2 regions of the Rhodopseudomonas sp. NSM genome follow, and region 2 is predicted to be linked to the other one. Evidence: predicted binding sites of a transcription regulator. Region 2 holds the regulator's gene; the other holds the start of a gene.

Region 1 (6,422 bases), on a different contig from region 2:
GGGTCACCACCGAACTCGCCGAGTGCTATCCGCAATTCGTCGAGACGATGGTGGCCGATCGCGCCGCGTGAGGCTGCCGCTCAGAAGCGGCGCCGGCCGAGCGCCGCGCGCAGCCAGCAGACCAATGCGCGCATGGCCGCATAAATAGCGGCGCGCTGCAGCGCCCGTCCACGCCGGGCGTGGAACGCGATCAGCTCGGAGGTGACCTGCCGCGACTGGTCGCGACGCGGCGCCATTACAGCGTCAGCTCCCAGGTCTCGCCGATCAGGTCGGGGCCGAAGCTGCGATGCGGCTCGGTCGCGACCAGCACGAAGCCGGCGTCCTGATAGATTTTTCGCGCCGCGCCGAGGATGCTCTGGGTCCACAGCGTCACTTTGCGATAGCCGCATTGCCGGGCGAAGCCGATCGCCTCCTGCACCATCCGCTGTCCGAGCCGATGGCCGCGCGCCTGCGGCGTCACCAGCAGCAGCCGCAGCTTGGCGACCTCGTCGCTGGCCTGCACCAGAAACAGCGAGCCGGCCTGAGCGCCGTCGAGTTCGGCGATCCAGCAGCGCTCGCGCCTGGGATCGTGCGCGGCGAGAAACTTGCCGGCGATCTCGGCGACCAGCGCCTCGAACGAGGCGTCGAAACCGTATTCGGCGGCATAGAACGCGCCGTGGCTCTGCACCACCCAGCCGATGTCGCCGGGCTGCGGGCCGCGCAGGATCGGGCCCTGCGACGGGGCCGCGCGGAGCAATCGCTCGATGGTCTCCATCGACGCCACCAGCCGCGACCGCTCGGACGGCTGCAGGCCCGCGAGCATCGCCGCGATCTCCTGCTGCGAGCGCTGCTCGAGCCGGCCGTAGGTGGTGCGGCCTTTCGCTGTCAGGCCGATCCGCGACTGCCGCCGGTCGTCCGGCGACGGCTTGCGGCTGATCAGGCCCTGCTCATCGAAGCTCTGGAGAATCCGGCTGAGATAGCCGGCGTCGATGCCCAGCTCGGCGCCGATCTCCTTGGCGAGGGGGGCGTCGCGATGCGCCAGCTCGTACAGCACCCGGGCTTCGGTGAGCGAAAAAGGCGTATTCAGCAGGTGCTGCTCGAGCACGCCGAGCCGGCGGGTGTAGAAGCGGTTGAAGCCGCGGACGCGGGCGACCTGATCGGGCGGGACGGGGTTCGACATGGCAACTCCTCAATGGTTGCCATTGTCAAATATATGGTTGCTTTTGGCAAGTATTTTTCCGGCCCACGGCCGCACTCGTCCGTCTGCCGCGACGCGCGGAGCGTCTCCGCGATCTGTCGCGAGGGCGGGGATGGGGCGGGAAGGGAGATTGTCGGTCGAGGAGCGGCGCCGCGCTCAGACCAGCACGATTTGGCTGCGCAGCAGCGTGCGCGACGAGCGGCCGAGCTGCCGCAGCAGCCGCGCTTCGGAGCGCTCCGGGTCGTGGCCGCCGAGCTGGTCGTAGTGATCGCGGGCGATCAGCAGGCCCTGATCGGCCCGCGGCCCCGCGATCTGCCGGCGCAGGGCTTTGAACGTCTCGCGCCAGCTCGGCTCCGCATAAGGTGAGCGCGCATAGCGAAAGATCCCCGCGCGCGGCCGGCCGCTGAGCGAGACGCCCTGGATGAACTGCGAGGTCTCCTCGATCCAGCCGGAATCCAGCACCGCGCCGGCGTGCAGGAACATCAGCCATGGCGACCGCGATTGCTGCGCGCCCGCTGCCAGCGCCGCGGCGCGGCTGCCCTGCACGGCGAGGAAGCCGCAACCGGCGACGTCGGCGACGCGCTCGATCACGCCGTCATCCTTGCGATCGACCAGCAGGACCTCGCGAATCACGCCGGCGGCCGCGCCAGGCACGAGCGCGGCCAAGGTGGCGACCGCGGTCCGTTCAACTCCGTCGGTAGGAATGATGACGCTCAGCATGTCCGCCGAATGACCTGGTTACGACCATTTGATGCACGCTTAGCACCTCGCGGCGCCGAAATCAGCCCGGAATTGCAGTCCGGGCCGAACCCAAGCGATGTGGTTGATCGACCCGGCGGCGCTGTGGATGCGACGATTATGTTCTTGATTTGTTCTATTTACGCGCTATCTTCGAACCATGAGCAGAGCATCCAATGCCCTCAAGCGCCCGCCGGTCACGGCGCCCTCCGAGCCGGTGGGCGCGCCTTCTCCCTTTCCTGCGATCGAAGTTGCTATCGATAAGCAACGTCGCCGCGGCCGTGGCGCGCAATCCAACGCTTCGGGTCGGTTCGAGGCCGAGGCGCGGGTCGCGTTCGACGACGGCTGGCAGAGCCTCGACGAGCTGCCGCCGTTCAAGACCACGGTGGCGCTCGACACCGCGCGAAAGGTGATCACCCGCAACGATTCGCCGGATATCGGCTTCGACCGTTCGATCAATCCGTATCGCGGCTGCGAGCACGGCTGCGTCTACTGTTTCGCGCGGCCGACCCATGCCTATCTGGGCCTGTCGCCGGGGCTGGACTTCGAGGCCCGGCTGTTCGCCAAGCCGGACGCGCCGGCGCTGCTGGAGAAGGAACTCGCCGCCGCCGATTACGAGCCGAAGATGATCGCGATCGGCACCAATACCGATCCGTACCAGCCGATCGAGCGCGAGCACAAGATCATGCGCGGCGTGCTCGAAGTGCTGGAAAAGACCGGCCATCCGGTCGGGATCGTCACCAAATCGGCGCTGGTGACGCGCGACATCGATATCCTGGCGCGGATGGCGAAGCGCCAGCTCGCCAAGGTGGCGCTGTCGGTGACGTCGCTCGACCCGAAACTGTCGCGCACCATGGAGCCGCGCGCTTCGACGCCGGAAAAGCGGCTGGAGGCGTTGAAGCGGCTGTCGGAGGCCGGGATTCCGACCACCGTGATGGTGGCGCCGGTGATCCCGGCGCTCAACGACGTCGAGATCGAGCGCATCCTCGACGCCGCCGCCCATGCCGGTGTCAAGGAGGCGAGCTACGTAATGCTGCGGCTGCCGCTCGAGGTCCGCGACCTGTTCCGCGAATGGCTGATGGCGAACTATCCGGACCGCTACCGCCACGTCTTCACGCTGATCCGCGATATGCGCGGCGGCCGCGACTACGACTCGCAATGGGGCACGCGGATGAAAGGCACCGGCCCGATCGCCTGGATGATCGGTCGCCGCTTCGAGACCGCCTGCGCGCGACTCGGCCTCAACAAGCGCCGCTCGAAATTGACGACGGATCATTTCGCAAAGCCGGAGCGGGCGGGGCAGCAGTTGAGTTTGTTCTAGCGGGGCTTCCACTCGCGGGATTGATGGGGAAGGGCGGCGAGTTCCGGCGGCGGCGATGTCGCTTGAATAGCGGGCATGGCGCGGAATTTCCGGTTGCGCGTGCCGGTGCCTGCCCGCAGCATCGCCGCATGATTCGGAATTCCACGAAGCCTGCCAAGGCCGCGCCCGGCAAGGCGAAGACGACGGCCAAGGCGGCGAAGCCGGCCGCGACGTCAATCAAAGCCACCGGAAAGGCGCAGGCCGCCAAAGCCTCGCCCGCCAAGGGACTCGGCCGTGGCGTGATCGCGGTGGCGCCGCCGAGCTTTCGGCGCGAGCGCGCGCTGCTCAAGCGTGGCGTCTGGCCGGTCGCCGGCTGCGACGAGGCGGGCCGCGGGCCGCTCGCCGGCCCGGTGGTCGCGGCCGCCGTGGTGCTCGACCCGAAGCGGGTTCCGAAGGGCCTCGACGACTCCAAGCGGCTCACCGCCGAGCGGCGCGAGGAGCTGTTCGAGGAAATCTGCGCCACCGCGCAGGTCGCCGTCGCCTGCGCCTCGCCGGAGCGGATCAACCGCGACAACATCCTGCGCGCCTCGCTGTGGGCGCTGACCCGCGCCGTCCATGCGCTGCCGGACCTGCCGCAGCACGTCTTCGTCGACGGCCGCGACCGGCTGGCGACGCGGTGCGAGAGCGAGGCGGTGATCGGCGGCGACGGTCTGATCGCCTCGATCGCCGCGGCCTCGATCATCGCCAAGGTCACGCGCGACCGGCTGATGTGCCGGCTTGCGCAGGAGTGTCCGGGCTACGGCTTCGAGCAGCACAAGGGCTACGGCGTGCCCGAGCATCTCGCGGCGCTGGCGCGGCTCGGTCCGACGGAACATCACCGCCGGTTCTTCGCGCCGGTCGCCGCCGCCTGGCGGAAGATCGAAGGCGTGCCGGCCGAGGTCGCCGCCCTCAGCGGCGATCTGTTCGACACACCCGCGGATTCCGCGATCGAGGCCACGCTGTAGGCGGTGCCAAGCCGGTTGCCTGGTGCGCCGGTGGGTTCTATCACGGGCGAACCGAACTCCGCTGGCCCCTTATGCGCTTTACCTCCCTGATCATCGAATTGATCCGCGCCCGGCCGCGGCTGATGTTCTGGCTGGTGGTGTCGGCGCAGGCGCTGCTGTGGCTGATCGTCCCGCTGCTGGTCTATGCCGGACCGCCGGACGGCGTTGCGATCGTGCTCGCCTATGGCCGGGAATATCAGGTCGGCAGCGACCTCGGCCCGCCGCTGGCATTCTGGCTCGCCGACATCGCGTTCCGCGCCGCCGGCGGCCACATCGCCGGCGTCTATCTGCTGGCGCAGCTCTGTTTCATCGTCACGTTCTACGGGTTGTTCCAGCTCGCGCGCAGCATGGTCGGGCCGCAGCATGCGGTGATCGCGGTGCTGCTGACCTCGACCGTCACCGCGTTTGCGGAGGCGGGCGTCGAATTCGGGCCGCTGGTGCTGGCGCGGCCGCTGTGGGCGCTGGTGCTGTGGCATAGCTGGGAGATCATCGGCCGCGGCCGGCGCAGCGCCTGGTTCGCGCTGTCGATCGAGGTCGGGCTGCTGCTGCTGACCACGGTGGCCGCACCGGCCTTGCTGCTGCTGCCGATCGGCTTCGCGCTCGCCACCGCCCGGACCCGCCGCGCGCTGATGTCGCTCGATCCGCTGTTCGGCCTGCTGGTGATCGCGGTGCTGGTGCTGCCCTATGGCATCTGGCTGGTGCGCGCCGACATCTTCGCGCTGCCGCCGCTGCCGGCGACCGCTGAACTGACCGATCGGGCGATCCTTGCGGCCGAGCTGTTCGGCGGCCTGCTGGTCGCGCTCGGCGGCGTGGCTCTGCTGGCGTTGCTCAACACCCGATTCGATCGCAGGCCGGACGATGCGCCGGTGGTCTATCGGGCGCCGGTCGATCCGCTGGCGCGGCAGTTCGTGTATTTCTTTGCGCTGGCGCCGGCGCTGCTCGGCAGCGTCGCCGCGGCTTTATTCGGCCTGCCTCACGTCATCGGCGGCGCCGGCATCGCGCTGCTGATGGTCGGGCTCGCGGTGGTGATGGCGACCGGGGACCTGATCCGCCTGCGCCGGCAGCGCGTGCTGCGCGCCGCCTGGGCTGCGGTCGTGGCGGCGCCGGCGGTGGCGGTGATCCTGATTGCGGTGGTGCAGCCCTGGGTCAGCCCGGCGGAACGCGCGACGTCGCTGCCGGCCAGCGATATCGCCCGGTTCTTCGGCGAGAGCTTCGAGCGCCGCACCGGGCGGCCGCTGCCGGCGGTCGCGGGCGATCCCGAACTCGCCGGACTGATCGCGATGGGCAGGTCGCGGCCGCATCTGTTTCTCGATGCGACGCCGGCGCGGACGCCCTGGGTGACCCGGGAGACGTTCAACGCGCGCGGCGGCGTCGTGGTCTGGCGCGCCGCCGACACCGCCGGCAAGCCGCCGCCGGAGATCGCGCAGCGATTTCCCGAGATCGTGCCGGAGCTGCCGCGCGCTTTCGAGCGGACCATCGCCGGGCGCCAGCCGCTGCTGCGGATCGGCTGGGCGATCGTGCGGCCGAAGGCCGCGCAGTAATTCCGCTCGCGATCAGTTCGCCGGCGACTGTATTGCGGCGAGCGCCGTCGCGATCGCGCGCAGGTCCTGCCACGCCAGCCGCTTGTAGGTCGGCTGCCGCAGCAGATAGGCCGGATGCAGCGTCGGCAGCGCGCGGATCATGCGCGTCCCGGTGTCGTAGTCGAACCAGCGCCCGCGGGTGCGCATGATGCCGTCGCGGGTCGACAGCAGCGTCTGGGTCGAGGGATTGCCGAGCGTCACCAGAATTGCCGGGTTCACCAGCTCGATCTGGCGCCGGATGAAGGGCAGGCAGATCTGGGTCTCCTGCGGCGTCGGCGTGCGGTTGCCCGGCGGACGCCACGGGATCACATTGGCGATGTAGACTTGGCTGCGATCGAGGCCGATCGCCGCCAGCATCAGGTCCAGCAGCTTGCCGGAGCGGCCGACGAACGGCAGCCCCTCGATGTCTTCTTCGCGGCCCGGCGCTTCGCCGACCAGCATGAGGCGCGCCTGCGGATTGCCGTCGGCGAACACCAGCCGCGTCGCCGTCGATCGCAGCGCGCAGCCGTCGAACTGCTCCATCAACGCGCGTAGCGCCTCGAGCGTCGGCGCGGTCGCGGCGGCCTCGCGGGCGGACACGATCG
Region 2 (6,422 bases):
CTGCAGCAGATGAAGGATGGGTTGGCCCGGCTCAGTGCCGAGGGCGCTCGCATTCTCGACTGAAGCCATCGCGACGCGGCGCGTCCGAACCGCCTCGCGCCCGGCTTCAATCCGCCGATCGACCGGTGTGTCTACTGCGCCGGCGGCGTCCGGCAATCCATCGAATACACCAGCTCGCCCTTGGCGGTGCGGCCGATCGGCTGGCACGGCACATAGGCGCGGGCCGCAGCGGGTGCGGAAGCGGCTGACGGCGCCGCTGCAGCGGCAGGCGGGGCCGCTGGGGCCGTTTCCTGCGCGGCCGGAGCGACCGGCGGCGCGACGGGTGCGGCTGGCTGCGCGGCCGGCTCGGGCGCGCTTACGGGCGGCGGCGCGTAATCCGGATTGGCGGACGGCATCCAGCCTTTGCTCCAGTCGTGCCGGATCGCATAGGTCGTGCCGAACGCGATCACGCCGATGACGGCAACGATCCGCAGCAGCCATTTCGCAAAATTGTCGCCCATCTGCGCACTCCCAGCGGTCCGGCGGACAAGAACCTCGCCGCCCCTCCCGTCCTACCTCCCGGGGGCTTCTGCCGACAATTAGGATTTCGTTTGACGCTCGAGCCGCCCCTCCGCGGCGGGACCACCGGGACATCTTGCGCAAGGGTCGCGGGGCACCTAAAGCCGGATCATGACAAACCGCTTTTGCCCTCTCGTGCCGCCTCGATCCGCCCGCCCCGGAGTTGCCCGATGGCGCTGATGCCGGTTGCGGATGCGCTGGCCGCGGTGCTCGACGGCGCCGCCGGGCTGCCCGAGGAGATGGTCGCGCTCGACGACGCGCATGGCCGCGTGCTGGCGCGCAATCTGGCCGCGCTACGCACCCAGCCGCCGCAGCCGATGTCGGCGATGGACGGCTATGCGGTGCGCGCGGCCGATGTCGCGACCGCGCCGGCGCGGCTCACCGTAATCGGCGAGATCGCCGCCGGCCGGCCCGCGGAACAAGCCGTCGGTCCCGGCGAGGCATTGCGGATCTTCACCGGCGGCGTCATCCCCGACGGCGCCGACACCGTGGTGATCCAGGAAGACACCGTGCGCGACGGCGATCAGGTGACCATCACCGAGGCCGCCCGCCACGGCCGCCACATCCGCCCCGCCGGGATCGACTTCACCGAGGGCGAGGTGCTGCTGCGCGCGAGCCATCGGCTCAGCGACCGCGACCTCGCGCTCGCCGCCGGTATGAACCACCCCATGCTGCCGGTGCATCGCCGGCCGCGCGTGGCCATGCTCGCCACCGGCGATGAGCTGGTGATGCCGGGAGCGGCACTCGGCCCCGGCCAGATCGTCTATTCCAACGGCTACGCGCTGCGGGCGCTGGCGTGCAGCGAAGGCGCCGAGGTGATCGACCTCGGCATTGCCGCCGACACCGTCGAGGCGACCCGCGCGGCGATCACGCGCGCGCGCGACCTCGGCGCCGATGTTCTGGTGACGACCGGCGGCGCGTCGGCCGGCGATCATGATCTGGTCAAGTCGTCGCTTGAGGCCGAAGGCACCTCGATCGCGTTCTGGAAGATCGCGATGCGGCCGGGCAAGCCGATGATGCACGGCCGGCTCGGCCCGATGCGGGTGATCGGCCTGCCCGGCAATCCGGTGTCGTCCTATGTCTGCGCATTCCTGTTCATGGTGCCACTGATCCGGGTGCTGTCGGGGCGGGGCGAATCGATGCACCGCCGCCTCCCCGCCGTGCTCGGCGCCGACCTCACCGCCAACGACCAGCGCGAAGACTATCTGCGCGCCCACCTGGCGCTGCGCGACGACGGGCAATGGCTGGCGACGCCGGTCGACCGCCAGGATTCGTCGCTGCTGGCGCGGCTGTCCGCGGCACAGGCGCTGATCGTCCGCCCGCCCTTCGCGGCGGCGGCCGCGACGGGATCGAGCTGTCACATCCTTAAGCTTCCGGAATAGCGATCCGCAAATTTGTTGACCTGAAATTAAGAGGTTGCGGAACACATACTGAACATATAGTGTCCGTTCATGATTTGTTTCGAGTAGTTGCGCCTCGCCTGTTCATATTCAGGGCGCGATGAACGGACCGCACGACGACACGGCGATCGTCGCCAGATCTGGGGAATGGTCGATATGCTGACGCGCAAACAATTCGAGCTGCTGAAATTCATCAACGAGCGGCTGAAGGAAGCCGGTGTTCCCCCCTCGTTCGACGAGATGAAGGACGCGCTCGACCTGCGCTCCAAATCGGGAATTCACCGCCTGATCACGGCGCTGGAGGAACGCGGTTTCATCCGCCGCCTGCCGAACCGCGCCCGCGCCATCGAGGTGATCAAGCTGCCTGATCTCGGCGGCAATAGCGGCGGCGGCCGCCGCGGCTTCACCCCCAGCGTGATCGAAGGCAATCTCGGCAAGGTTCGACCGCCGAGCGCGCAGCACGCCGACGACGATTCCGATCGCAACGTCGCGGTTCCGGTGATGGGCAGGATCGCAGCCGGCACGCCGATCGAGGCGCTGCAGACCCGCAGTCACACCATCAGCGTGCCGCCGGACATGCTCGGCTCCGGCGAGCATTACGCGCTTGAAGTGCGCGGCGATTCGATGATGGATGCCGGCATCCTCGACGGCGACATGGCGCTGATCCAGCGCAACGAGAGCGCCGACACCGGCGACATCGTGGTGGCGCTGATCGACGAGGAAGAAGCGACGCTGAAGCGCTTCCGCCGCCGCGGCGCATCGATCGCGCTGGAACCGGCCAATTCGGCCTACGAGGTCCGCATCCTGCCGCCGAACCGCGTACGGATTCAGGGCAAGCTGATCGGGCTGTACCGCAAGTACTGAGCTAAACGCCCCGCGCGGAGATGGGTCGCGGGCTCAGTCCTCGTCGTGCTGATCAGGTGCCGCCGAAGTGGCGTCGACCGGGGCGGAGCGCGGCACTGTCCGCTGCATCGGGGCGTTTCCGAGGCCCCCCTCCGGCGCGTCGGCGGGCGCCGGGGACCACGGCCGGTCGAGCCCTTTCGGCCGCACCGCGACGGTCACGAATCCGCCGTCCCCGCCCTCGTTTCGTCGCAACGCCAGAGCGCCGCTGCGCGCGAGCATATCGGCGCTGATCAGACGCGCCGCGCAATCGGGCGGCGGCTGCGCCAGCGCGATCACCAACGTCGCCCGCGCGCAATCGTCGGCCACACCATCGGCCCGGAACGACAGCGCCACCAGCCCGCCATCGGCCAGCGCGCCGACGCAGCCGTCGGCGTCGCACGAAACGCCGTCACGCAATGACGCTGAGTCGGCCGCGCGCGGATCCGCATCGGCCGCGAGCCACTGCCGGATCCTGAAATTGTCGCCACCGCTCTGCATCACCCGCAGCCTTCCATCGGGCCCGCGCAGCGCGACCTGCCTTCCGTCGCCGGCGATCAGAATCTCGGGCTGCGGCGTCAGCAGCGCCCAGCCGGTCGAAAGCGTCAGCAGCGCCAGCCCGCCATGGCGCAGCGGCGTGCGCAGCAGGCCGAGCAGGACGATGCCGAGCGACGCGAGTAACAACGGCCCGCTCCCGAACGCCGGGATCCTGCCGATCGCGCCCGGCAGCGCCGCGACCCACAGCGACACCACGATCATCCAGTCGATGCCGATCTCCATGATCCGCCAGAACACCCCGTCGAGTCCGAACGGCATCGCGGCGAGGCCGAGCAGGCCTGCGGGCATCACCATCGCCGACACCACCGGCATCGCCAGCAGATTGGCGATCACCCCATAAGGCGTGACGCGATGGAAGTGATAGGCCGCATAGGGCATGGTCGCGAGCCCCGCGACCAGCGACGCCAGCGCCAGCATCGCGATCTCGCGCCCGCCCCACAGCGCCGCGCGCGCGGTCGCCGAACTGTCCGCGGTCGCGAACAGCGCCGGCATGCCGAGCTGAACCAGTGCGACCAGCCCCAGCGTCGCCGCGAACGACATCTGGAAGCTCGGATGCACCAGCGATTCCGGCGCGATCAGCAGCACCACCAAAGCGGCGATCGCCAGCGTGCGAAACGTGATGGCACGGCGATCGACCATCACCGCGATCAGCACCACCGCCGTCATGAGGAAACTGCGCTGCGTCGCGACCTCGGCGCCGGACAGCAGCAGATAGAACGCGGCGGCGGCGAGCGCCGCGCCGGCGGCGACCTTCTTGATCGGAAACGTCACCGTCAGCGCCGGGATCAGCGCGAGAGCCGCGCGCACCGCAAAGAACACCACCCCGGCCACCACCGCCATGTGATAGCCGGAGATCGACAGCACATGGCCGAGCCCGGAGATGAACATCGCGTCGTTAACCGACGTCGAGATCGCATCGCGCCGGCCGGTGATCAGCGCGGTGGCGATCGAACGCTGGTCGCCGTCGAGCGCGAGCCGTATCCGCGCATCGATCGCGTCGCGCATCCCCTGCATGGTTTTCGCGTAGTGCAGCCGCCAGCCGCCGTCGCTCGATGGCGACTGTGCGGTGATCGCGCCCAGCGCGAAGCCTGAGGCGGCGATGCCCTGAAAATACAGATCGCGGCCGAAATCGTACGCCCCCGGCCGCAGCGGCGACAGCGGCGGCAGCAGCCGCGCCTTCAGCGACACGAAATCGCCGACCGCGGGCGCCGCGCCCTTGCGCACCGACACCCGCACGCGATGCAGCGCCTGCGCGCGGCCGGCGGTATCCATCTCGGTGACGCGCAGCACGAAGCGGTCGGTGCGCTCGCGCTCCTCGCGGGCTTCGACGAATCCCTTGAGCGTCGCCGCCTGCACCGGCTTGGCCAGCACCGGATGCGCGATCCGCTGGGCTTTCAACGCGACCGCGGCAAAGCCGGCGGCGAAGGCGGCGATCAGCACCGCGAGCGGAAACGCCCGGTTGCGCCGGACCAGAAACGCGGCCACGCCGAACGCGACCGCCGCCAGACCGGCGACCCACGCGATCGGCTCGTGGTCGGCGGCGAAGTACAGCGCGATCCCGCCGCCGAACGCGACCGGCACAAACGGCAGCAGCCTGCCCGGCCCCGCCTCGGCCCGCGCCCATTCGCGCAGCGTCTCCGCAACCGCAGGCCAGAACGATGCGCCCCACGGCGCCAGCACACCGGCCGGCGACGCGGCGCGCGTCGGCCAGGTCCGCACCGTGGTCCGAATTTTGGTCCGATCCCCCCGCTCCACGGCGCCCGCCCCTCAAACAGCGCGGCGCCGAGACTGGAACAGATCAGTATCGCCGGCAACAATCGCCGGCGGTTAGCGTCAGGTTTTACCGCCGACTTCCTTGGCGAAGGTATCGCGTAGCCCGATGGTGCGATTGAACACCGGCCTGTCGGGGGTGGAATCCCGGTCGCGGACGAAATAACCCTGGCGCTCGAACTGCACCGGCTCGGCCGCGTTGCTCGCCGCCACCTCCGGCTCGACACGGGCGTCGGTCAGCACTTCGAGCGACTGCGGATTGAGGTCGGCGGCGAAGTTCGCAGCACTCGGCGCCGGATTGGCGAACAGCTGATTGTAGACGCGGATTTCCGCCGGCACCGAGGACGCCGCCGGCAGCCAGTGCATCGTCGCCTTGACCTTGCGGCCGTCCGGCGCGTTGCCGCCGCGGGTTTCGGGATCGTAGGTGCAGCGCAGCTCGACGATCTCGCCGGCGTCGTTCTTCACCACCTCGCGGCACCTGATGAAATACGCGTAGCGCAGCCGCACTTCGGTGCCGGGAGACAGCCGGAAGAACTTTTTCGGCGGGTTCTCCATGAAGTCGTCCTGCTCGATATAGAGCTCGCGACCGAAGCTGATCTTGCGGGTGCCGGCGGAGGGATCGTCGGGGTGATTGATCGCGTCGAGCTCTTCGCTCTGCCCTTCGGGATAGTTCTCGATCACCACCTTCAGCGGCCGCAGCACCGCCATCCGGCGCTGTGCGGTGCGGTTCAGCTCCTCGCGGATGCAGAATTCCAGCATGCCGACATCGACCACGCTGTTGGCCTTGGCGACGCCGATGCGCTTGACGAATTCGCGGATCGCCGCCGGCGGCACGCCGCGTCGCTTCAGCCCGGCCATCGTCGGCATCCGCGGGTCGTCCCAGCCCGCGACATGGCCGCCGCGGACAAGCTCCGTCAGCACCCGCTTCGACAGCAGCGTGTAGGTGATGTTGAGCCGCGCGAATTCATACTGCTTCGGCTGCGACGGCACCGGCAGCTTCGACAAAAGCCATTCGTAGAGCGGCCGGTGGTCCTCGAATTCCAGCGTGCAGATCGAATGCGTGACGCCCTCGATCGCATCCGACTGGCCATGCGCGTAGTCGTAGCTCGGATAGATGGACCATTTGTCGCCGGTGCGCGGGTGATGCGCATGCAGGATGCGATACAGCACCGGGTCGCGCAGATTGATGTTGCCGGACGCCATGTCGATCTTGGCGCGCAGCACGCGCGCGCCGTTCGGAAACTCGCCGGCCTTCAT

What was found. The regulator LexA, encoded in region 2, represses DNA repair genes until DNA is damaged. The targets are predictions, from matches to a motif close to TGTTCNNNNTGTGTTCNG.
Region 1: the regulator LexA is predicted to act here: its motif matches at 2,037-2,054, upstream of ACTZWT_RS18120 (PA0069 family radical SAM protein).

What each region holds. Positions count from the first base shown of each region.
Region 1 covers NZ_JBQTCH010000007.1:87,013-93,434, reverse strand. The annotation lists gene ACTZWT_RS18140 (CoA-transferase) at 1-71, shown strand, start outside; gene ACTZWT_RS18135 (hypothetical protein) at 81-236, opposite strand; gene ACTZWT_RS18130 (bifunctional helix-turn-helix transcriptional regulator/GNAT family N-acetyltransferase) at 236-1,159, opposite strand; gene ACTZWT_RS18125 (glycosyl transferase) at 1,334-1,897, opposite strand; gene ACTZWT_RS18120 (PA0069 family radical SAM protein) at 2,076-3,236, shown strand; gene ACTZWT_RS18115 (ribonuclease HII) at 3,365-4,219, shown strand; gene ACTZWT_RS18110 (glycosyltransferase family 39 protein) at 4,291-5,799, shown strand; gene ACTZWT_RS18105 (uracil-DNA glycosylase) at 5,812-6,422, opposite strand, start outside.
Region 2 covers NZ_JBQTCH010000002.1:62,461-68,882, reverse strand. The annotation lists gene arr (NAD(+)--rifampin ADP-ribosyltransferase) at 1-63, shown strand, start outside; gene ACTZWT_RS04535 (hypothetical protein) at 132-500, opposite strand; gene ACTZWT_RS04530 (molybdopterin molybdotransferase MoeA) at 729-1,940, shown strand; gene lexA (transcriptional repressor LexA) at 2,115-2,822, shown strand; gene ACTZWT_RS04520 (ComEC/Rec2 family competence protein) at 2,856-5,150, opposite strand; gene ACTZWT_RS04515 (glutamine--tRNA ligase/YqeY domain fusion protein) at 5,229-6,422, opposite strand, start outside.